2 regions of the Listeria sp. ILCC792 genome follow, and region 2 is predicted to be linked to the other one. Evidence: predicted binding sites of a transcription regulator. Region 2 holds the regulator's gene; the other holds the start of a gene.
What was found. The regulator NrdR, encoded in region 2, represses ribonucleotide reductase genes. The targets are predictions, from matches to a motif close to AACACNATATATNGTGTT.
Positions count from the first base shown of each region.

Region 1: a site for NrdR is predicted at 1,046-1,063, ahead of nrdD (anaerobic ribonucleoside-triphosphate reductase). Genes of this name have one in related genera too.

Region 1 is NZ_FYBO01000012.1:78,037-90,734, reverse strand. It holds gene CFS60_RS11910 (ABC transporter ATP-binding protein) at 1-796, opposite strand, end outside; gene nrdD (anaerobic ribonucleoside-triphosphate reductase) at 1,154-3,304, shown strand; gene nrdG (anaerobic ribonucleoside-triphosphate reductase activating protein) at 3,297-3,845, shown strand; gene CFS60_RS11895 (Crp/Fnr family transcriptional regulator) at 3,880-4,353, opposite strand; gene CFS60_RS11890 (Crp/Fnr family transcriptional regulator) at 4,611-5,240, opposite strand; gene CFS60_RS14100 (hypothetical protein) at 5,420-5,929, shown strand; gene CFS60_RS11880 (glycosyltransferase) at 5,926-7,233, shown strand; gene CFS60_RS11875 (hypothetical protein) at 7,291-7,785, opposite strand; gene CFS60_RS11870 (DUF3100 domain-containing protein) at 7,775-8,575, opposite strand; gene CFS60_RS11865 (M20/M25/M40 family metallo-hydrolase) at 8,586-9,845, opposite strand; gene CFS60_RS11860 (DUF389 domain-containing protein) at 10,024-11,046, opposite strand; gene CFS60_RS11855 (hypothetical protein) at 11,117-11,815, opposite strand; gene CFS60_RS11850 (M20 family metallopeptidase) at 11,933-12,698, opposite strand, start outside.
Region 2 is NZ_FYBO01000001.1:376,676-389,373, reverse strand. It holds gene hemA (glutamyl-tRNA reductase) at 1-1,271, opposite strand, end outside; gene yihA (ribosome biogenesis GTP-binding protein YihA/YsxC) at 1,392-1,976, opposite strand; gene thrS (threonine--tRNA ligase) at 2,065-3,987, opposite strand; T-box leader at 4,055-4,280, opposite strand; gene dnaI (primosomal protein DnaI) at 4,340-5,260, opposite strand; gene CFS60_RS01845 (replication initiation and membrane attachment family protein) at 5,270-6,634, opposite strand; gene nrdR (transcriptional regulator NrdR) at 6,641-7,105, opposite strand; gene coaE (dephospho-CoA kinase) at 7,139-7,747, opposite strand; gene mutM (DNA-formamidopyrimidine glycosylase) at 7,757-8,578, opposite strand; gene polA (DNA polymerase I) at 8,588-11,215, opposite strand; gene icd (NADP-dependent isocitrate dehydrogenase) at 11,360-12,622, opposite strand; gene citZ (citrate synthase) at 12,636-12,698, opposite strand, start outside.

The sequences.
Region 1 (12,698 bases), on a different contig from region 2:
ATTGGCCTTCTGGAATCGAGATGGTGAAGTCATCACCAATGAAATGGCCATTTTCTATCCGACCGCTAAAGAAGTTCATCGCAGGGCTACCAATAAAGCCAGCTACGAACATGTTAACAGGGTGATCATACACTTCTTTTGGCGAACCAACTTGTTGGATAACACCATCTTTCATAATAACGATGCGAGTCGCCATAGTCATCGCTTCGGTTTGGTCATGGGTAACGTAAATCATCGTTGTATCAAGTTTTTGATGTAGTTTTGTAATTTCCGCACGCATTTGCACACGAAGTTTAGCATCTAAGTTTGATAGCGGTTCATCCATTAGGAAGACTTTTGCATCACGTACAATCGCACGACCTAAGGCAACACGTTGTCTTTGTCCACCAGAAAGCGCGCTTGGCTTACGTTTTAAATACTCGGTTAGGCCTAAAATTTTGGCCGCATCTTCAACACGAGTTTGAATTTCGGCTTTTGGCATTTTACGAAGCTTAAGACCAAACGCCATGTTATCGTAAACGGTCATATGTGGATATAAAGCGTAGTTTTGGAAAACCATTGCGATGTCGCGGTCTTTTGGTGCCACGTTATTCATCATTTTTCCATCAATATAAAAGTCACCTTTTGAAATTTCTTCAAGACCAGCAATCATTCGAAGTGTTGTGGATTTACCGCAACCAGACGGACCAACGAAAACGATAAATTCTTTGTCCGCAATTTCCAAATTGAAGTCTGATACAGCCGTTACTTTATTATCATAAATTTTATACACATGTTGTAAAGATAATTGAGCCATTCTATTCGCCTCTTTCTTTTTAACTTACTTGTATTGTAAATGAAAACGCTTTACAAAAACTATGGCAACATGCACAAAAGCCGAATGAATTTTTTGGGCATGTTGACAAAAGTTAGCTGAGCAGAAAAGGGTGTTTTTGAAAAGGGACGAATGTCTTGTTTTAGAAAAGCATGGTGCCATGCACTTATATTTGTGAAATTAAGAACTAAAGGCCTATTTTTTTCGAATATCTAGGAAATCACTTTAAATGATACTTTATATTGTGTTATGATTATTTTGCTGATACAAGATATAGTTTTTATAACGGTGGGGAAATACTGTTTAAAAACAGACTGAAGATAATCGGGGGAATGAGTTATGTACATGGAGCAAGCTGTAGAACAAGTTGTTATCAAACGAGATGGACGAAAATCGAGTTTCGATTTGATAAAAATTAGGAGTGCAGTGCTGGCATCAATGAAAAGTATTCATGTGGAGGATGAAGCTTTTTTAGATGATATTGTGGTTGAAATTGTGAATTCTTTACCAAGTGAAGGGGAATTAACGATTGATGAAATTCAGCATACGGTTGAAAATGCGCTGATGAAATCCGCTTATCCAGATGTTGCACGAAGCTACATAGAATACCGCCATGACCGCGATGCTGTACGTGAAAATGTGACCGACATGACGAAAAGTGTTCAAAAATTACTTGAAAAAGACAAGACGGTTGTCAACGAAAATGCGAATAAAGACGCGACTGTATTTAATACGCAACGCGATTTAACGGCTGGAGCGGTTGCTAAAAGCTATGCGCTGAAATATATGCTGCCTAAACACGTATCAAACGCGCATTTAAAAGGAGATATTCATTTTCACGATTTGGATTACAGCCCGTACCACGCGATGACGAACTGCTGTTTAATTGACATTAAAGGAATGCTTGAAAAAGGGTTTACAATTGGGAATGCGAATGTGGAAAGTCCGAAGTCGATTCAAACTGCGACCGCGCAGATCGCGCAAATTATCGCGAATGTGGCGAGCTCACAATACGGCGGTTGCTCCGTCGACCGCATCGATGAAATTTTAGCGGGTTATGCTAAGCGCAACTATGCGAAACATGAAAAGGAAGCGGGCGAGTGGGTTGTTGCTTCCAAGCAAAAGGAATATGTTGAAGAAAAAACGCGCAAAGACATTTATGATGCCATGCAAAGCTTGGAATATGAAATCAACACGTTATATACAAGCAATGGTCAAACGCCATTTGTCACGCTCGGTTTTGGTCTTGGGGAAGATTGGTTCGCACGCGAAATCCAAAAAGCGATTCTCACTGTTCGCCTTGGCGGAGTCGGCAAAGATAAGCACACGGCGATTTTTCCAAAACTTGTCTTTTCGTTAAAAAGAGGAACGAATCTGGAGGAAAACGACCCTAATTATGATATTAAACAACTGGCGTTACAATGTTCTGCTAAGCGTATGTATCCCGACGTTTTAAGTTTCGACACGCTAACGAAATTGACGGGGGACTTCAAAGTTCCGATGGGCTGTCGCTCGTTTTTGCCAGCGTGGAAGAACGAAAACGGCGAGTTTGTGAATGCCGGCCGAAATAATCTTGGCGTTGTCACGCTTAATGTTCCGCGAATCGCGATTCAAAGCGGCGGCGACCAGACGAAGTTTTGGGATATTTTCCATGCGCGCATGCAAACTGTAAAAGATGCCCTTTTATTCCGTTTAAATCGTGTCAGAGAGGCACGCCCAGAAAACGCGCCGATTTTATATAAATACGGGGCTTTCGGGAAGCGACTACAAGACGGCGATGCAGTTGACGAACTCTTTAACAAAGAGCGTTCCACCATTTCAATCGGCTACATTGGTCTTTATGAGGCGGCGACCGTTTTTTATGGTGGCGAGTGGGAAACGAATTCCGAAGCGAAAAACTTTACGCTCGACATCGTGAAAAGTTTGAAAGAATACGCGGACGAGTGGAAAGCAGAATACGGTTACTGGTTTAGCGTCTACTCTACACCAAGTGAAAGCTTGACCGACCGTTTCAATCGCCTAGACCGCGAAAAATATGGCGTTATTAAAGACATAACCGATAAGGAATACTATCAAAATTCATTCCATTTCGATGTGCGCAAAAAAATTACACCGTTTGAAAAAATTGATTTCGAAAAAGAATATCCAGAGTTTTGTTCAGGTGGCTTCATTCATTACTGTGAGTATCCAAAAATTGTACACAACACCAAAGCGTTAGAGGCTGTTTGGGACTATGCCTACGACCGAGTTGCTTATCTCGGAACAAATACGCCAATTGATAAATGTTATGAATGCGAATTTGAAGGTGAGTTTTCCCCAACAGAAGAAGGGTTTAAGTGCCCAGAGTGCGGAAACACAGATCCTGAAAAGGCGGACGTTGTGAAGCGAACTTGTGGCTATTTGGGCAATCCGATGAAGCGTCCGATGGTTCACGGGCGTCACGTGGAAATTTCGAAGCGTGTGAAACATATGGAGCTACGTGATGAATAATCCAGCGCCAAAAGAATGGCAATCTGAAAAACTAAGTCGCGGTTTTATCGCGGACTATAAAGCGTTTAATTTTGTGGACGGGGAGGGCGTCAGATGCAGTCTTTATGTATCTGGTTGCCCTTTTCATTGTGAAGGTTGCTATAATAAAGCCGCGCAGTCGTTTCAATACGGCGTGCCGTTTACAGAGGAACTTTTAGAAAAAATTGTCCGCGACGTTCGGCATGAGTCCGTGCAAGGCTTAACACTTCTCGGCGGAGAACCATTTCTAAACACGGAAACTTGTTTAACGGTTTGTAAAAAAATTCGCGAGGAGTTCGGCGACTCAAAAGATATTTGGTCATGGACCGGCTACACGTGGGAAGAAATGATGCAGGAATCAGAAGATAAACTCGAGCTACTTTCTTATGTCGATGTGCTCGTTGATGGCCGTTTCGAGCAAAAGCTTTTTGACCCCAATTTAGCTTTCCGTGGTTCGAGCAATCAACGAATTATCAATGTAAAAAAATCAATGGCAAGTGGTAAAGTTGTTTTATATAAGTAAAAGCTTGGTCGCTATGACCAAGCTTTTTTCATGGTTAAAGATGACTTTTTACAAAAGTATTGCCATCTTCTCTTTTTAATAAATTCTGATTGACTAAGTTTATAAGAATTTTGTCCAAAGTTTTGCGCGAAACGCCACCATATTTGGACAACATTGTTTTTGTAATAAAACTAGGGATTTCAAAATAACCGTTTATTTCGGGAGCTTCCACTTTTTGACAGAAAGTTTGTAACGTATAAATGATGCGCTTATCAGTGGGAAGATCAAATTTCATGAGTTCAAAACAAAATGCCGAAGAATTTTCCGTAACTGCATTTAGCAGCCATTCCATATATTCGATTTTATTTGAAGCAAAGTTTAGAAAGAATTCTCGGTTTACAAAAGCAACTTGTGTTTCACTATCACTAATAAGACGTAATTGATCATGCACGCCCATTTTATAGGGAGATTGGTGGATAACATTACCTGGAACAAAGAATTGTAAAATTTGAAAGGTCTTATTTTCCAAATGGAAACAACCCTCCAAAATAATGACTATATGTGTATCCATTTTTTGAATCTCAAGCGTCTGATTTCTCTGTATTGTCTCGAATGCTACGTGTGAAGGATACACCTTGCTTTGATTCAAATCCTCAACCATACTGAGCAGCTCGCTATGATTCATAATATCGTCATCTCCCAACAATTTATACTATCATAATAACAGAAAAAAGTGAAGAATGACTGTTTATTGCATTATAATTAATAAAATTTTAAATGAAATCTTTATGAAGGGACTTTTACAAAAAACCTTTTATTTTCGATTCGTACAAGCTCTTTTTGCATTAACGACTCTAAAATTTTATCAAGTTGTTTACGTGAAATATTCCCATATTTCGCGAGTTTAACCTTATTTATAAAAGAAGGTACAGCGAAATAGTCATTTTTTCGAGTTGTGTTTAACTTTTCACATAAATATTGTAATGTATAAACAACCCTACCTTCTGTAGAAAAGTCATATTTAATAAGCTCATTGTACAAGTTCATATTGTTAAGTAAAGTCATCTCAAGTAGCCATTCCATATAGGAAGGTTTATTCGTTGCGAAGTTTAGAAAATATTCCCGGTTAACAAAAGTAATCTCAACATCTGTATCGCAGACTAAAAATAGATTTTTTTCTAAATTTAAACCTGCCACTTGTTGGTTAATGACGTCACCTTTTGAGAAAAAATGAAGAATCTGTGCATTTTTATTTTCCATATGCACAGTCCCTTCATGAACCACAATGAATTCATTTAAAAAGCGTTTCCCATCAATAATTGAGTTTTTAACTAATTTTTCAAAATTTATCCATGAGTTATCAAGTTTATTAGAGTTTAAGTCTTCTAAAATCTCTTTAGTTCTGTCGGTAAACAATTCAATCAGCTCCTTTTTTTTATTATCATAACAAGAATGAAACGAATGAATATGTGGAATTTACACATTTTTTTGCTGTTTTTTGTTTAAATTTAGTCAAATGTTTTATGAAATCATGCTTACAAAATAATGATTAAGGGAATGGAGAGAAGAATAACTTTTTAGAGGAGTTGACACACATGAAAGAGAACGCGACAAGAGAAGAAATGAACGAGCAGTTTATCGAAGATCAATTTTTTGAATCGGGGCACACGGGCTTAAAAGTTCGCCAAATACTCATCACGATTTTAGCATGGCTAGTCTTTTTTCTGCCATTCGGCTTAGTGTTGTTTCCCATTTTATTTTTAAAGGAACGCGTCATTATTTTTGCCGCTTTTGAAACAGCCATTCGGATTTTTCGAATACTTGACATCTTTTTATTAGTAGCCATTATTTTTATTGTCATTTATTTCTTATTTCTCACACACAAAACGAATAAAAATTTCGAAGAACGCTTGCAAAAAGAAATTACATACGATGAATTTGAATCAAATACACGAGAAGCTACATTAGAAGCATTTTTTACAGAGCGATTTGGGGATAAAGCAGAACGGGAGGCCGCAAAATTTGTGTCCATACCTGAAGAAAAAAATATCGATGAAACTACAATCCGTGATTTATACAAAGAAAAAGGGGTAGAACTCAAATGAATTTAAGTCTTTTTCATACAGGAAATACCGTTTTAGATATGACAATGACCATCTTTTTTGTTATTTTGCTTACTTATCCTATTTTAGGAGGACTTGCTTGGTTTTTCGGAGCGTTTTGTTATTCTTATTTGTTCAAATATAGGCAAGAAACTTGGACAAATATTCCGCCAGAAGTAGAACCATTTATAACCATTATGGTTCCAGCACATAATGAAGAAATCGTTATCGAGGATACAATCGAATATTTAATGAACAAAATAAACTACAAAAATTATGAAGTGCTTGTAACAGACGACGGCTCCACAGACACAACGCCAGAAATTTTAGCACGGCTAATGGATAAATACCCCAACTTACGCGTCGTCAGAATCGAGAAAAACAAAGGGAAGGCACACGCATTTAACATTGGCACAAGCTTTGCGAAAGGCGAACTCATTTTAAGCAATGACGCTGACACTGTTCCCGAACCAGATGCTTTATGGAAATACGTCAATTATTTTATCCGTGAAGACGGAAGAAACATCGCCGCCGTGACCTCCAATATGGACGTGCAAAATCGTTCAACACTCGTTGGGAAGTCTCAAACCGTCGAATTTTCAAGCATCGTCGGCATTATTAAACGGACCCAAAGCAGCGTTTTTGGTGTTATCTATGCCTATAGCGGGGCAAACACAATGTACCGAAAAGCCGCTCTAATGGACGTTGGCATGTTTCGCCAAGACCGCGCTACAGAAGACATTAGCATCGCTTGGGATCACCAAATGAATGGCTGGCTATCGATTTTCGCCGCCGATATTATCTTTTTCATGGAAGTGCCCGAAACCTTAAACATGCTTTACAAACAACGCAAACGCTGGGCAAAAGGTGGGACAGAAGTGTGGCTGACAAACTTCAAAAAGGTAGTGTCCCACCCGTTTCAAAATCTCGGCCGAACATCCCTATTCATTGACCAAACGCTAAGCATCTTGTGGACCTTCTTCTTTTGGATTTCGAGTATCATTTTTGTCGCTCGCTTCATCTATTTACTGTACATCTGGGACATCCCACAAATCTGGCTCATGCTCGCTGTCGCTTTCGTCTTTGTTTGCTTCGAAATGATAGCCGGCGCTCTCCAATTGTTCGCCGCCCTACTAATTGATGACCGCGGGAAGAAAATGAAATACTTTATGTTTGCACCGCTTTATTTACTGTTCTACTGGATTATGAACGCTGTGACCATTTTAATGACATTCGTTCCAGCAGTGAAGACTATTTTAGGATTTGGCACAGGCGTCTGGACTAGCCCGGAAAGACGTCAAAAATAATAAAAAAAGTAGGCAAGACCACGACCATGGTCTTGCCTACTTTTTTTATTATGTTCTTTATAGTGAGCCTGTAATCCAAAGGCCGAATTGTGATAGAATGGCGCTGCCTAAGTAGGTTCCGATGAAAACAAAAACCGCAACGATGCCAATTTTCCAAGAAGTTTTGGAGAGGTCAACGAGATGGTCGGCAACGGAAATGCCTGCAAATGCTAAAATTGGCGTTGTAATGGATAGGAAATCAACGGCTGAAATAGCAGTTACAAAGAAGTCTGAGATTAGGCAGAAAATGAGTGATACTAGCGATACCCAACCGAGGACGGGGAAGTTACGCAAGAAGCCAACTGGCACTCTTTTCATTACATCAGATATGATAATACCTAGGAAAGCAAATAACCATAAAACGGCTAGCCCAATTAGGGTGTTTGTTACGATTGGCGTACCGTCAGGGTTTTTCCATAATTTAATTCCTTGCGTAAATAAAATAAGTGCTACGCTAAGTAAAAGGATTAAGCCCATTTTGATATATTTTTTACCAAGAGTTTCATTTTGCATGTTGTTTGCCTCCTCGAGTTAAGGTGCGGTACATAAATCTTTGAAGCGGAACAGCGAGGAAGACCATGGTATATGTTCCTAAGAAACTGGTCAAGAGCTGGCTGGCTGCTGCATAAGATAGTATGGTTGAGCTTTGTTCAGGAACTTGGGCTGCGAGCGTGGAGGACGCGGCTGTCATCATGCTAGCGGATCCAACGCCTGAACTCATGGCTAGTGCTCGAACGTCAAAGCCTAGAGAAAGCAAGAATGGTGCGAAAATACTAAAGAAGATAGCGCCGAATAAGGTTCCAATTAAATAGATGGATAATACGCCGCGTCCTTCTGCTGAATTTAGCGTGTATTTTTCCGAGATGTAGGCCAGTTCGCCTTCGCGACCGAGTCCTAGTGTTGCTCCGATTGCTTCGCGGCGCAACCCGAGCATGATGGCTACTGGGAGACCGAGCAGAACGGTACCTAGGTTCCCTAATTCTTGCAAGAGGAATACCCAGCCGATGCTTAGGATTTCTTTAATGTGCGGGGCTACATCGGCGCCGTATCGCGCCATTAGTGGTAACATAATAATGATTAAATATTGACCGGAAAAGCCAACATTTTCTTTGCTATAAATTTTCTTCAAGATGCCTTTTCGGAAAAATGGAATACCGAAAATCATTCCGATGGCAACGGCAAAAACAAGTGGCAAGACAGTGACAGTTACTGTGCCGAATTGGAGTGTCTTAATTCCAATCATTTCTGCGATTGTAATAATGATGAGCACAGTTGCGATTAAATAAATAAACCCTTTTTTCATGTTTTCCTCCCTAGTCTGTGATTGATTGGATTAGTTTTTCATATTCATTGTAGCTACGTTTATAAAGTTTCGTCGTGTCTAATTGCCCGTTCATTTCCTCGAACACTTGGCTCACAAAACGCGGGAATTGTTCCAACACAAAGCGGTCGTCTATCATGCGGAAATCATCGCCGTGAATGGCACCTGTGAAGCCACCATAGCTGATTTGAATGCACGGGAACATAAAGGCTAAATCGCCAATGTCACCAGCAGCTGCAATTCCGCCGCGGTCATCAATTAGGCCCGTGATTTCTTCATTTTTATCAAAAGCGTGTTTGACAAATGAATTTAAATAAGTGTCTTGAACGAAAGGCAAGTAGCCCATTTGTGTTTCTGTTTTGACATTTCCTGATAAGGCTGCCGCACTATGTTCTGCAGCGAGGTCAAGCTTTTTAGCAGTTTCCTGCATGTATTCAATAGACTTGGTACGTAAATCGGTTCCCACAGTAACGCGGTTTGGAATCACGTTTGTCGACATGTTGCTATTCATCAAAATTGGATTAAAACGGACAAGCTGATCATCGCGAACTTGCTGTCTGAGTAGCCCGAGTGCGACGTTGAACATTGTGGACATGCTATAGGCATTTACGCCGCTGAACGGGTCGAAACCAGCATGTGTTGCTTTTCCTTCAAAGTGATAACGTTTATAAAGAAAGCCGGCTAAATCGCAACCAATTTCGATGGTCGGCTCATCAAATGTTTCCCCAATTGAATGCACGCAAACACCAAAATCAATATCGTCAAACACGCCAAGTTTCATCGCTTCCGGCTTGCCGCCGTAGTAGGTAATCGTTCCTTCTTGTCGTAAAGTTTCGCGGTAGTCAAGATCTAAATATTCTTCTGCTGGAATAAAAACAAAGGCGATGTTGAAATCATAGTTTTTATAGGCAGCTGTTTCAATGAAATAGGTATACAGCGAAAGAGCTGTCGTTATCTGTGTGAAATGCCCACAATTATGCGCGGCGCCAGTCTCTTTGTCGGCACAAAAGTGAGTAGGTGCGTACACAGCGTCTAGTTCAGCGATAAAAGCCATTGTAATAGGCTTATCTTTTGAAAGGTATGTTTTGATACCCGTAGTGCTAAAATAATCCAATTCAATTTGATTATTCTTACTTTTCAGAAAGTCCTCGACCAATTGTTTCGTTTTCCACTCTTTGTATCCTAATTCGGGGTTGTTGAAAATCTGATTAGCAATTTTCTGCATTTCGTCAAACTGCTCTTTGAAAAACATCTTTATCCTCCTAACCTTTTTAATCTACTTCTTATGATAAAGACAATAAAAAGTGAAGTCAACCCTATTTTAAAGAAAAATACGAATGATTTGTTTGAATTTCCATTTTTTATACGTATATAAGCCTGTAATGGCACTAAAAAACCACCCCCGTGACTGGAGGTGGCTTCATAAATGATTATTTTGCTTGTTCTTCGACGCTTTTGTTAGTATCGTAGTTTTTCTTAATATACTGGTCGATGAATTTCGTTACCTGACTACCTTTCAGTTCAGTGAGGTCAGGAATTTGATCCACATCAAGTTTAACATCGTCTAAACCATAATCCGGTAAGTCTTGCTCAATACTTTGAACGGTGCTTTTAGGCATCGGGGACCCGGATATTGTAACCGTAAGAACATGTTTATCCTCGTTATAACTTTGATCCAAAACAACATAATCCGAAAATTCATTCGTAACAAATTGGTTAATAGACGATTTTTCCATACTATCTTGGACAAGTATAGAAGCAGAAAAAATACTTGGAATAATAATGAAAAGCGATAAAATAATTAAAAAGATATTGATGCGCCGTGTGTGTTTGCTATTCTTCGCTGTATGTAAGGGAAAGCGCATAAATCTAATGCCGATAAATGTGGCTATCATAATGAAAGCACAATTAATAATAAAGAGGTAAGAGGCACCTAAGAAATACGAAAAATTCAGCGTAGCGATGGCATACCCAATTGTACAAACTGGCGGCATTAACGCCGTTGCAATGGCTACCCCGGGAACGATATTTGTACTCGTCTTTTTAGAAGCCCCGATAATTCCAGCAACGCCACCTGCAAAAGCGATAATTACATCCCAAATCGTTGGGGCAGTTCTTGCGATTAGTTCATCACTGGCATAGGTTATCGGTGAAATCGTGAAGTAAAGAGTGGCCACTACTAGGCTTACTAATACCTCAACGAGTAGTAACAGTGCTGCTTTTTTGACGATATAAAAATCAAGGACGGAAAGTCCGTACCCTACACCTAAAATAGGCGTCATAAGCGGGGAGATTAGCATCGCCCCAATGATAACGGGAATAGAGTTCATATTTAATCCGATGGAAGCAATTAAGATAGCGCACATTAAAATGACAGAGTCGCTAATTTTAATTGTTAAGTCAGAATTAATTTTTTCCCTAAATTCTTGTGCATTATAACTTGTACTGGCCATAATTTCTCCTTATGAATAAAATGAGTTTGGTGACTTAATTTTAACCCGTAATAAAAAAAGCGGCAAATTTTTATTCCTGTGGTTTCTGCCATAAGCGGTATAGCTCAACGATATGAGCAACGATAATCAAAAGAAAAGATATAACCGTCCCAATGATAAGCATGCTCTCGTAGCTTTTCACTTTAGTCAGCCATTCCGAAAGCATCGTGAAAACACTTGTATGTTTGTCAATTTTCTTAGAAACTTCCTTGATTTTCTGAATGGACTTTTGCGGGTCATCCATGATGCGGGTAAGCGCGTCCTCAATTTCCTGTGAGTTGTGCGATAAAATCGTTTTTTTAGCGTTAACGACATTTGTATGTATATCTTGATACGTATGCAGCGATTGCACGGTAAATAAAATCATAAATGAAAACAGGGAAACTAACAATAAGCTGTAACCACTCGTAATGGCAACGCTCGTACGCGTCCAGCCTTCCTTTTTCTTCGCTTTAAACATCACAATAATGATTAAAATTGGAACGGCGATAATCAAAAGTAATTCGATAACGATGAAAATAATGGTGCTCTTTAAAGCCGCCACCACTTGATGTAAGAAAAAGCTAAGCAAATCCCTCCCTGCCAGCAGGTTAATAACATTCGATACTGAAAAATCAAAATGCCCCGAAACCATATTCCAAATTATCTCTCTTTGAAAAAGCAAGGCTAAAAAAGTGAGCGCAATAAAAAACAAACTGGTGATTAACACAATTTTTCTTTCCTTAATCATCTAAAATTCCCCCTTTTTCTCTATCATATACTTTCTTTCCCCGATTTGTATATGTATAATCACCTAGTATGTAAAAAGAACATAATCAGAGACTGATTATGTTCTTTTTGACGATTATTAATCCAATGAATAGTAGCTTAAAACAACTTCCGCAACAGATTTTGCGGCAACTAGAAGCGCATCTTCATCAATATCAAATTTCGGATGGTGATTGAAATAAGCGTGCTCTGTATTTTTAGGTTTAGCACCAATGTAGAAAAATACGCCGGGAATTTTTTCCAAATAGTAAGCAAAATCTTCTGAACCAGAAAGCATGTCATATTCGGAAACAGCCGTTAAATACTCACCAATGCCTTTTTGTAAACTTGCAACAACTTGATCAGTAACTTTTGGATCATTGTAAAGAGGTGGGTAGTCATTGGTATAAGTTAATTCTACTGTAACGCCAAACATCGCTTCGATGCCGGAGACAATGCGGTGGATTTCAGTATCGATTTTTTCACGTGTTTCGTTGTTCATGTAGCGGACGTCGCCTTCCAATTCGACGGAGTCTTTGATGACATTAAAGCTTCCTTTCCCGTCGAAAGAGCCAATTGTAACGACGCCTGTATCAAAAGGATTAAGACGTCTGCTAATTACGGTTTGTACGGCTGTTACAAAGTGCGCGCCTGCTACGATGGCATCATTTGCCATATGCGGCGAGGAGCCGTGTCCGCCAGTACCTTGGATGCGCAACTTAAAGTAAGTGCGACCAGCCATTGAATAGCCGCTATGATAGTAAACTTCGCCAGATTCGCCGAATGGGAATACGTGAATGCCGTAAATTTGGTCCACATCATCTAGGATACCTGACTCAACGACGCTTTTAGCTCCGCCTGGCGGT
Region 2 (12,698 bases):
GAAGATTCGGCTACCTGCAGTCCAAAAATTTCTTTAAATAATTGGATTTTCATTTCAGAATCGGCGTCAATGGACATTTCCTTGATTTCTGAAACCGGATTTTTTAAAAGTTGGTTAATAATGCTCTTCATATGTTTGCCAATCAGCACATACTCACGCTCCGTCAAGCCCGGCAGCTTGTTCTCGAGACTTTTCATCGTTTCAGATTGAATGCATAGCGCCTTTTCTCTAAGTTCACGAATTAAAGGAACAACACCTAACTGCTTCTCCCATTCAAAAAAGGCAGCAGTTTCGGCTTCAATTTCAAATTCTAAGGCCTTGACGATTTGTTTGCGTTCTTCCGTATTTGCCGAAATAATACCGTCCAGATCATCTAAATCATATAAGAATACATTGGCTAATTGTGCGCATGCAGGTTCGACATTACGTGGCAGAGCAATATCGATAATGAGCAGTGGCTTTGACCGTTTTAAAACGACATTTTTTGCCATGCTTTCCGTAATAACGAATTCATTTGCCCCAGTTGAAACGATAATGATGTCCGCTTGTTCCATTTCCACTTGTAATTTTTGCATCGGTGAAAACGACGCATGAAAATGACGTGCGAGCTCAAAACCAGTCTGCTCGGTTCGGTTCATAATTGTAACGTTTTGCACACCGCTGCCAGTTAAATTTTTTAATGCGAGTTCGCTCATTTTGCCAGCGCCAAGTAATAAGACGGATTGCTTATCTAAGTTTGTATGAATTGATTTTGCGACTTCAACGGCTGCGTAGCTCACTGAAACCGCATTTTCATTTATGCGTGTATCATGGTGTGTCTTTTTTGCAAATCGAATCGCTTCAGGAAAAAGCTGGTTTAATAGCGTTCCGGTTGTTCCAACTGATTGCGCCAATTGGAAAGCTTGTTTGACTTGACCTAAAATTTGCGTTTCCCCCAAAACGAGTGAATCCAGCCCGGCAGCAACTTCAAAGAGATGCTTAACGGCCTGTTTTTCCTCGTAAAAAAAGAGGTAATTCGCGAGTGTATCCATATCTTCTTGAAACCATTCTGCAAGAAAGCGTTTCATATAATAACGCGCTGTGTGAAGCTGATCCACAACAGCGAAAATTTCGGTTCGATTGCATGTTGAAATAATCACATTTTCAAGGATGCTTTTTTCCTTGTTTAATGTGCTCAGTGCCAGTTCTGCTGCTGATGTTTGGAAGACGAGCTTCTCCCTAATCTCGATGGGTGCCGTTTTATGGTTAAGCCCGACAGACAATATGTACATCTAAAAGTCCCCCTACAATTGAGATAATTTTATTTTAGCATTTTACTAGGTCGAAGTTCAATTAGCTAGTTTGTAAAAATTATAATCTGCCACAAAAAAATGAGCTTGAATGGTCGTCATTCAGCTCATCTTTTGTTCAATGAATTCCCATGCCTCTTCTTTCCCCATACCTGTTTCCGAAGAGAACATGACGAAATTATCATCTTTATCAAAATCGAGTGTTTCGCGTACGATTTTAGCATGTTTCTGCCATTTACTACGCGGGATTTTATCTGCCTTTGTCGCAATAATAATGACAGGAATTTGATAGTATTTAAGAAATTCGTACATCATTACATCATCATTTGTTGGTTTGTGTCTTAAATCAACAATTTGAATGACTGCCCGCAATTGTTCGCGTGAAGTAATATACGTTTCAATCATTTCGCCCCACTTTTCACGCTCACGCTTAGAAACTTTAGCAAAACCGTAGCCTGGAACATCGACAAAATAAAATTTTTCTTCTATTTTATAAAAATTAAGTGTCTGCGTTTTGCCAGGTTTTTGTGAGATTCGCGCCATGCTTTTTCTGCGAATCATTTTATTGATAAATGAAGATTTCCCAACGTTAGAGCGTCCTGCTAGCGCAAATTCAGGCAAAGAGTCTGCCGGATATTGCTCTTGCCAAACCGCACTAATGACAAGTTCTACATGATTTACATCCATAATTTAAGCCCTCGCTTTTCTAATCTCGTTCTAGTATAACGGAAAAACGCTTTTCTCACAACAACTATTGCAAGAAAAGCGCATTTGCTTAATATTTATTCACTTCTTGAAGCACTTTTTGGATAAAGTCTTCTAGTTTTATTGTTTCGGAGTCTTTTGAACCGTACTTACGGACATTTACTTCGCCGCTTTCTGCTTCCTGATCCCCAAGAACGAGTGCGTAAGGGATTTTTTGAGTTTGCGCTTCGCGGATTTTATACCCGAGTTTCTCATTGCGGTCATCAATTTCTACACGTAGACCAGCGCGTTGCAATTTGTCTTGCACATCTTTTGCATAGGCTAAATGTGCATCTGCATTAACTGGGATAATTTCCATTTGCACGGGCGCAAGCCAAGTTGGGAAAGCCCCTTTATACTCTTCAATTAGGTAGGCAACAAAACGTTCCATCGTCGAAACTACACCGCGGTGAATCACGACTGGGCGATGTTTTTCCCCGTCTTCCCCGATATAAGTTAAATCAAAGCGTTCAGGGAGCAAGAAGTCCAGTTGTACTGTCGAAAGTGTTTCTTCCTTGCCAATCGCAGTTTTAACTTGCACGTCGAGTTTCGGTCCGTAGAAAGCAGCTTCACCTTCTGCTTCGAAATAATCCATGCCCATTTCGTCCATCGCTTCTTTTAACATAGTTTGCGCTTTTTCCCACATCGCATCATCATCAAAGTATTTTTCAGTGTTTTCAGGATCGCGGTAGCTTAGACGGAAATTAAAGTCGTTGATATTGAAGTCTTTATACACTTCTAAAATAAGTTCCAACACGCGTTTAAACTCATCTTTAATTTGGTCAGGACGAACGAAAACGTGTGCGTCGTTTAAAGTCATGCCTCGAACACGTTGTAAGCCAGAAAGTGCGCCACTCATTTCGTAGCGGTGCATAAGACCAAGTTCCGCGATACGAATTGGTAATTCTCGGTAACTATGAATGTCATTTTTATAAATCATCATGTGGTGCGGGCAGTTCATTGGGCGAAGAACTAGCTCTTCATTATCCATTTTCATAGTTGGGAACATATCTTCATGATAGTGATCCCAGTGACCACTTGTTTTATACAACTCAACATTCGCCATTACTGGAGTGTAGACGTGATTATAACCTAAACGTTCTTCTTTATCTACAATGTAACGCTCAATCACGCGGCGAATTGTTGCGCCTTTCGGTAACCATAGTGGCAACCCTTGACCAACTTCAGCTGAGTTTGCAAATAAATCGAGCTCTTTTCCAAGTTTACGATGGTCACGTTCACGAGCTTCTTCTTGCATTTTTAAAAAGTTCGCCAAGTCTTTCTTATCGAAAAAGGCAGTTCCGTAAATCCGTTGAAGCATTTTATTATTGCTGTCACCACGCCAATATGCCCCAGCAACACTCAACAATTTGAAAATTTGGATTTTGCCTGTAGATGGCACGTGAATTCCGCGGCATAAGTCGAAAAACTCGCCTTGCGTATAAATTGTGACGTTCTCATCTTCAGGAATGGCATCAATTAATTCAATTTTATAAGGATCATTGATAGCCTTAAACCGTTTAATTGCTTCGTCACGAGAAACCACTTCGCGAGAAATAGGTAAGTTTTCGCGCACAATACTTTGCATTTCTTTTTCAATCGCAGCAAATGATTCTTCACTAATCACGCTGTCTGTATCAATGTCATAGTAAAATCCTGTGTCAATCGCTGGTCCAACGCCAAATTTAGCATCTGGATATAATCGTTTTACCGCTTGAGCTAAAAGGTGAGCGGAGCTGTGACGTAAAATGCCAAGCGCATCCGCGTGGTCAGGAGTCACAATTTCAATTGCCCCGTCTTCTTCAATTGGTGTCACTAAGTCAACCAATGTGCCATTTATTTTTCCTGCTAATGCTTTCTTTTTAAGACTTGGGCTGATTGATTCTGCGATGTCTGCAGTTGAAACGCCCTTATCAAATTCTTTTACTGCGCCATCTGGGAATGAAATTTTCATGTGATCTACTCCTTTATTTAGATTACAACTAATGAATAAAGAACAACAAAAAAACTCGCCCCTCTAAACAAGGGACGAGTTTGTATACTCGTGGTTCCACCCAAGATTTGGAATAAGACGAGCTTACTCCCTCTTGTCGCCGTTAACGTGAGCGAATCGTCTATCTTTACTAGCTAAGCGTTCCAGATAGAAGTTCAAAGGTGGTCCAACTTAATTTACTGTTAGGAGGTTCTCAGCTACCCCTCCATCTCTGAAACATGCCATTAAGCGGTTGTCCTTATCATTACTTGTGATTTATTAGTACTCATTATACGCATAAAGAAATTTTTTTGCAAGCTTTTCTTTAAAAATTTTAATTTCGGCGATTGGTGCCGTTCAATTCGATTTCTTTGGCTAAAAAGCGAATGCGCTCCATGATGCGTCGTGCTTTTAGCTGCTCTTCCATCCCGTTTTGTGAAAAAGTAAGGTGGTTTTCGAGTTGTGCCATGTTGTAGTTCGATGAGAAAAATGTTGGCAGTTGCTCTTGCATGCGGAATTGTAAAATCGCGCCGAGCACTTCATCGCGCGTCCAAGCTGTCATCGCTTCTGCCCCAATATCATCGAGCATAAGGACTTCTGTTTCTTTGGCAAACTGGATTTTTTCGCCTACGGTATTATCGGAAATCGATTGCTTAATTTCACGCATGAACTCAGGTAAATAAACAAGCGTTGTCGAAACGCCGCGTAGCGCGAGTTCTCTTGCAATGGCTCCTAGCAAATAGGACTTTCCTGTACCAAAACTACCATGGATATATAAGCCTTTTACCATGCCAGCATCAGCTTCATATTCTTTCAAAAAATTAAAAGCTTCCACGAGCGCATATTGCCGCGCATCCTCATCTGTGTAAAATTGGTCGAGCGAGGCTTCGACAACTTGTTTCGGCATATAAAGCGAGCGAATCCGTCTTTCTACAGCACGGCGCTTGTCTTGTTCGATTTTTTCTGGTGTTGGATAGTATGTCACCGTCATAAATTCACCGTTTAAAACAAGTTTTGGCGCGTATCCAGGCATAAGCGTTTCTTTCTTTTCTTTAAAATTTCGGTCTTGCGTCATAAATTCATAAAGGTTAGAAATATTTTGATTGATCATTTGTTCGGAAATATCCGTCTTGTTTTCCGCCAAAAATGCGCGAATAGGTTCATACGACAGGACTTGTTCTTTCACTTGTTGGTATTCCTTTTCAAAGTCCCGTCCTTCAAATAACTGGCCTAGCGTACGTTCGATTTTATCCACTTGTTTCACCTACCTTTTCAATTGTTCTTTTATTTTTTGAACTTGCTCTTCAAGTGCTGTTTTCTCTTTATCCGAGAGCTTACTGTCTGCTGGTTTGGTTTCTTCTTTATCGAACCAATCTGGCAGCACTTCTTTTCTTTTATTTTGGGAAAAATGACGATTTCGTTTTGTGTTATTTTCCGGTTCTTCCTTCAAACGTTTATATTTCTCATGTTCAGAAAGCGCCAGCTCCATTGCTTCCTTTGCCGTCTTCACATTTTTACGCTTCCAATGAGCCGCAATCGTCATCATGTAGTTCTTCGAAAGCTTGCGGTCAAGCCGTAAAAGGACGTATTCAATGAGCACATTCATGACGGGTTCTGGTAAATTTTGTTGTGTCATCACGTCCTCGACAACGCGTAAATCCGTTTCAGCAGGCGTTGCTCCGTCCGCAATATCGACTAAAAGTTGGAACGGGGTCACACGTTCAAGGTAGAGTTGTAACGCTGTTTCGTCATTCATTTCGAGCGGAGGTGCTGCGTCTACATTTTCCTGCTTCGTCTGCAAAGTCGGCAGAGCGCGGTGCTCAATTTGATAGCTGTCCCGAATGATTTTCCGCAAAAGTTCGCAATTGATGGAGCCGTCTGTATTTAATGCGCGATATAAAAAGCTCGTCATTTCCTTTTCAGCGGTGCCGTAAATGCTATTCATATTTAAAATCGTCTGCTCCACTTCTTTTGTGATGGCAGAACGGCGAATTAAATTCGGCGACAAAATTTGGTAGAACGTCTTGAAATCAAAATTTTTCGCGTCCAGTTCAATTTCTTTCGGCCGATTTTTAGCAAACAACTCTTCGTTTTCCACTTCTGGACTCGCCACTTCATTCAAGCGAAACGCTTCAAACACGTCTTGGAAGGCACGCGTCACTTCTTGAAAATCGGACTCATGAAAGGCATCATCAGCAAAAAATTGACGTAGCCGGTTGTACTGGCGCGCCCCGATTTTACTATACAAATAAATATTTAATAAACCATCGTTGAAGAATTGCGCAGGACTTAGCGGTGGCAAGACTTCATACACATAACGACGGTCTTCATTTTCTGTCTGCACGTAGGTTTTTAGGAGTCCCAAACCTTCAAGTTTTATGCGCGCATCAAAAAAATCCTTTAAGCTTAAAGAAAGCATATTTAGAAGTTGTGTATGCGCGTGTTCTTTGCTCCACAAGCGATTCTCCTCGACTTCAGCAAGAAGCGTCTGATAAATAGCAAGACAATTCGCGCCCATGAGCGGCTGATAAAGCATTGTCGCCACTTTTTGATCGAAATGTGTGATGACGCCGTTCATTTTGACACGATAAGCATCGACGGGTCTAAGTTCCATCCAGAATTCACTCAACTGCTATCATCCTTTTTTATTTTTATCCATAAGTTCTTTTAATTCATCTACAAACACATTAATATCTTTAAACTGACGATATACCGAAGCAAAGCGCACATAGGCAACTTCATCAAGCTTCGCAAGTTTATTCATCACTTTTTCGCCGATGAGGTCAGAAGGAACTTCGCTATCTCCGATATTTCGAAGTTCGCGCTCAATTTCCGTTACAATTTCTTCTAGTTGTTCCATGCTAACAGGACGCTTTTCACAAGCGCGAATTAGACCACGGCGCACTTTCTCACGAGCAAATTCCTCGCGTGCCCCGTCTTTCTTTACGACAACAAGCGGACTTTCTTCCACTTTTTCAAAGGTTGTAAAACGAAAACCGCATTTCTCACATTCACGTCTTCTACGAATGGAGTTTCCATCATCAGCTGGTCTTGAATCCACAACACGTGTACCATTATATTTGCACGTAGGACATTTCATTCATTCGTTCAACTCCTAAGACTCATTTCTTTTTTATTCATTATACCATGACTTTAGTCGCTGTAAAAACTCATCCACTTGTTTTCTTGTTGTAGCAAGCGAATCATCATTATCAATGACGATATCTGCATAAAGTCGTTTTTCGGCGATGGGCATTTGACTTTCTATTCTAAGCCGCGCTTCTTTTTCAGTTAAATGATTGCGTTTCTTGAGCCGCGCTAACTGCGTTTCTTCGCTCGTTGCCACGACAAGCGTAATATCGACTAAATCTGTCAATTTACTTTCAAACAAGAGCGGAATATCAAACACAACCCACTTTTCCCCTTTAGAAAAAAGGATTCGTCGTTTAGCGAGCATATCGGCACGTACAAGTGGATGGACAATTTGATTCAGCAATTCTCGTTTCGCCGCGTCTTCAAAAATGATTTCGCCAAGTTTGGCGCGATTAAGCGTCCCATCTGCTTGTAAAATATCCGTCCCAAAAGCCTCAGCAATTTGCTTGAGCCCAGTTGTACCCGGCATGACGACTTCGCGCGCTGAAATATCCGCATCAACCACTGGAACACCAGCATCTTGCAGCATTTTGCTAACCGTCGATTTTCCCGTTGCAATGCTTCCCGTAAGTCCGATTGTCATTCCCATCATTTCCACCTACTTTTGGCATTTTGGACAAAAATGCGTCCCGCGTCCATTTAATTTTATTTTTTCAATTTCCGTCCCGCAAATCGGGCAAGGCTCGCCGCTTTGACCATACACAAACAGTTTTTCCTGATAACGACCGAGTTTTCCTTCTGAATTCACATAGGTGCGAATCGTGGAGCCGCCCAGTTCAACAGCCTCTGCCATAATCGTTTTTGTCGCCTCATAAATGCGCGTAATTTCAGTATTTGTCAAGGAATTCGCCGGCCGAGTTGGCATCACTTTCGCCATAAAACAAATTTCGTCCGCGTAAATATTTCCAACCCCTGCAACTAACTTTTGGTCTAAAAGCACAGTTTTAATCGCACGTGTTGTTTTCTTTAAGCCAGCCGCAAATGGCGCTTTCAAAAACTGCGCATCAAGCGGTTCAGGACCCAATTTTTGAATGGAACGCGTTTTTGCTTCACCAAATTTTTCAATCAGTTCAAGCGTGCCAAATTTACGAACATCTAAAAAGCGCAATTCCGTTTGATCAGTAAAATGGAAAATAACATGCGTATGCTTCGAAACTTCATCGGTTTCGTGATGCAATCGAAATTTCCCTTCCATGCGTAAATGTGCCAAGATGGAACAATTCGTTAAATCAAAAATGAGAAATTTGCCACGGCGTCTGACCGCTTCGAATTTTTCTCCCACAAGCAAATGAACGAATTCATCCGCTTCAGGCTGTACAATCATTTTCGTTACATTTACCGTCACTTGGTCGATTTTTTTCGAGATAATAAGGTCTGAAAGTGTACTTCGAACGTTTTCAACTTCTGGTAATTCTGGCATAATAGCTCCTTACTTCGCGTCATACCAAGTGTTTCCAAATGCCGTATCCACTTTTAGCGGAACGTTTAACAGAGCTGCATTTTCCATAACATCCGGAACGATTTTTTCTAAAATCTCAATTTCGTGTTCAGGAGCTTCAAAAATCAGTTCATCATGCACTTGAAGTAGTAAGCGCGCTTCTAATTTCTCTTTCTCTAAACGATCTTGCATCAAAATCATCGCTTTTTTAATAATATCAGCAGCACTACCTTGAATAGGCGTATTCATCGCCGTCCGTTCAGCAAAACTACGAACATTGAAGTTTCGACTCGTAATTTCAGGAATGTAGCGTCTGCGATGTAAAATCGTTTCCACGTATCCTTTTTCTTTTGCAAAACGTACGATAGAATGCATGTATTCTTGCACATCAGGATAGCTCGCAAAATAGCGGTCAATAAAATCCTTCGCTTCTTTTCGCGTAATCCCAAGATTTTGTGACAAACCATAATCGCTAATCCCGTAAACAATCCCAAAATTAACCGCCTTCGCTTGCCGACGCATGAGCGAATCCACTTCGCCCTCACTCACATGAAAAACGTCCATCGCCGTTTTCGTATGAATATCGTAGTCATGCTGGAAGGCATAAATTAAGTTCTCATCACCCGAAATATGTGCCAATACACGAAGTTCCACCTGCGAATAATCGGCCGAAAAAATCTTCCAACCCGCGACACTCGGCACAAACGCCTGTCGAATTTTCCGCCCTTCCTCCAGACGAATTGGGATATTTTGAAGATTCGGATCCACCGAGCTTAAACGACCCGTTTGAGCTAAAGTCTGATTGAAACGCGTGTGCACCTTTTGCGTTTCCTTGTCGATCACTTTTAGCAAGCCTTCAATATAAGTTGACTGAATTTTTCCAAGCTGGCGATACACTAAAATTTCATCGATAATCGCATGACTGCCAGATAAAGCTTCCAAAACATCAGCAGCGGTTGAATAACCCGTTTTAGTTTTCTTAATAACAGGCAAATTCAGCTTTTCAAATAAAACGACACCAAGTTGTTTCGGTGAATTAATATTAAATTCATAACCAGCGAGCGAATGAATCGATTTTTCAAGCGTCGCAATTCGTTCGGAAAGCTCCGCCTTCATTTCCAGCAATCGCTTCGAATCCACACGAACGCCCTGCATTTCCATGTCTGCCAAAACAATTGAAAGCGGCAGTTCTAGTTCAGTCATAAGCGCTAATTGTTCATTGTTTTCAAGTTCACGAATGAGCGGCTTTTCAAGCTCAAATGTAGCAACCGCCTTATAAGCTAAATGTTTTGCAACAATTTCTTCTTCCGGAATAGCGCGCTTAGCCCCTTTACCGTAAATCGCCTCGTCCGTTTGCACATTATCATAATCATGGCGCACCACAACGCTCGCAAAATCATCAATGTTGTCTGACGGATTAAGCAAATACGAAGCAAGCATAATATCGAAAGTCAGCCCTTCCGAGAGAATTCCAAGACGACTCGCCGCCACCTTTGTTTTTTTCGCGTCGTACACAATCTTTTGACTTTTTTCTGAGGAAAGCCAGTTTTTAAACGCTTCACTCGCTTGAGCAGTCTTTTCATTAAAGAAAAATGTCCCTTTTGACGAATGAACGGCAAAACCAACAAAACCAGCCGTATGATAATTTTCATTTTCTAATTCAATGTAAAGGGCCGTCTTATCCGCATAATGCGCGCTCGTAAACGCAGTTATCGTTTCAAATTCAATTTCAGCAAGCGGCTGTTTCTCGGTTGCTTCATCATCAAAATTTTTCAAAATGGATTTAAAATCCATCTCCTTTAAAAATGGAACTACTTTGTCCGCCTGGAATCCAGCGTATTTCGTATCAGCAAGCGACGTTTCAATCGGCGAATCCGTATTAATTGTCGCCAGTTCCTTACTTAAAATCGCCATCTCTTTATTGTCTAGCACTTTTTCTTTCAGCTTTTTGCCAGAAATTTCATCAGCACGCGCTAAAACGCCTTCGACCGTCCCACCAAATTCATGCAGCAATTTAAGCGCCGTTTTTTCCCCAACGCCCGGAATCCCTGGAATATTATCCGAAGAATCCCCCATTAAACCTTTCATGTCAATAATTTGCTCCGGTGTAAGACCATATTTTTCCTGCAAAGTCTCCGGCGTATTTTTTTCCATATCTGTAATGCCTTTTTTAGTAATATAAACCGTTACTTTTTCGCTTGCAAGCTGTGTTAAATCCCGGTCACCTGTAATGATAACCGTTTCCATATTTTCGCTTTCTGCTTTTTTTGCAAGCGTGCCAATAATATCATCGGCTTCATAATCTTTTAGCTCATAACGTGGAATATCATAAGCATCTAAAAGCTCACGAATAAACGGAAATTGTTCCGAAAGTTCACTTGGCGTTTTTTGTCGTCCACCTTTATATTCTTTAAACGTTTTATGCCGAAAAGTTGTTTTTCCTGCATCAAAAGCAACTAACACATGGTCAGGCTTTTCATTATCGATGACATTGTTTAACATCATTGCAAAACCATACACCGCATTCGTATAAATTCCTTTGTCATTTGTTAATAATGGCAACGCATAAAATGCGCGATTTGCAATACTATTCCCGTCGATTAATACTAATTTACTCACAGGAAAACCTCCTTCTATTCAAGTTCTCACTTATGACCATTTTACCATATATATTGGCTAAAAGAAAAAGCTGGAGATCATCTCCAACTTTTCCGAACGTTTTTTTATCATTTCAAAAATACAGCCCAGTAAAAATGTACGTTTTTATAGATTTTTAATTAATTCATCCGCAAATTCCGAACATTTAACTTCGGTCGCGCCATCCATTAGACGAGCGAAATCGTATGTGACCGTTTTGCTAGCAATGGTTTTTTCCATGGAATCAGTAATTTTCTTAGCCGCTTCTCCCCAGCCAATATGCTCTAAAAGAAGTGTCCCTGAAAGAATAACAGAAGATGGATTTACTTTATCTAAACCAGCATATTTCGGTGCCGTCCCGTGTGTTGCTTCAAAGATGGCATGTCCTGTGTCGTAATTAATATTCGCACCAGGAGCAATTCCAATCCCACCAACTTGGGCAGCTAGCGCATCAGAAATGTAATCACCATTCAAGTTCATTGTCGCCACAACATCAAATTCAGCTGGACGCGTTAAAATTTGCTGCAAGAAAATATCCGCAATCGAATCTTTAATTAAAATTTTTCCTGCCTGAAGCGCTTCTTTTTGTTGTTTATCAGCTTCCGCCGCGCCGTGCTCTTCCTTGATGCGGTCGTATTGATTCCACGTAAACACTTGATCCTTAAACTCGCGTTCAGCAAGCTCATAACCCCAGTTTTTAAACGCCCCTTCGGTAAATTTCATAATGTTTCCTTTATGGACAAGTGTCACCGACTCGCGTTTTTCACTAATCGCATATTCAATAGCCGCACGAACAAGGCGCTCAGTCCCTTCTTTAGAAACTGGTTTAACGCCAATTCCAGACGTTTCAGGAAAACGAATTTTATCAACGCCAAATTCAGCTTTTAAGAATGAAATGAGTTTTTCAGCTTCTGCACTACCTTCTTTAAACTCAATGCCTGCATAAATGTCTTCCGTATTTTCTCGGAAAATGACCATATCAGTGTCCTCCGGTCGTTTAACAGGCGAAGGTACACCGTTAAAATAGCGAACTGGACGAAGGCAAACGTATAAGTCTAATTCTTGACGAAGTGCAACGTTTAACGAACGAATTCCGCCACCAATTGGTGTTGTAAGTGGGCCTTTAATCGCAATGAAGTATTCACGAATTGTGTCAAGCGTTTCTTGTGGCAGCCATTCGCCTGTTTGATCGAATGCTTTTTCACCAGCAAGCACTTCTTTCCATTCGATTTTACGAGTTCCTGCATAAGCTTCTTTGACAGCAGCATCGAGGACACGACGTGCAGCACGCCAAATATCTGGTCCAGTCCCGTCTCCTTCAATAAAAGGGATAATCGGTTCATTTGGTGTATTTAAAACGCCATTTTGTACAGTGATTTTTTCAGCCATTCCATTTTCCTCCTTAAACTCTCTTTTCAATTGGTTGATAAACGCGCGCTTCTGGCCCTACGTAAATCGCACGCGG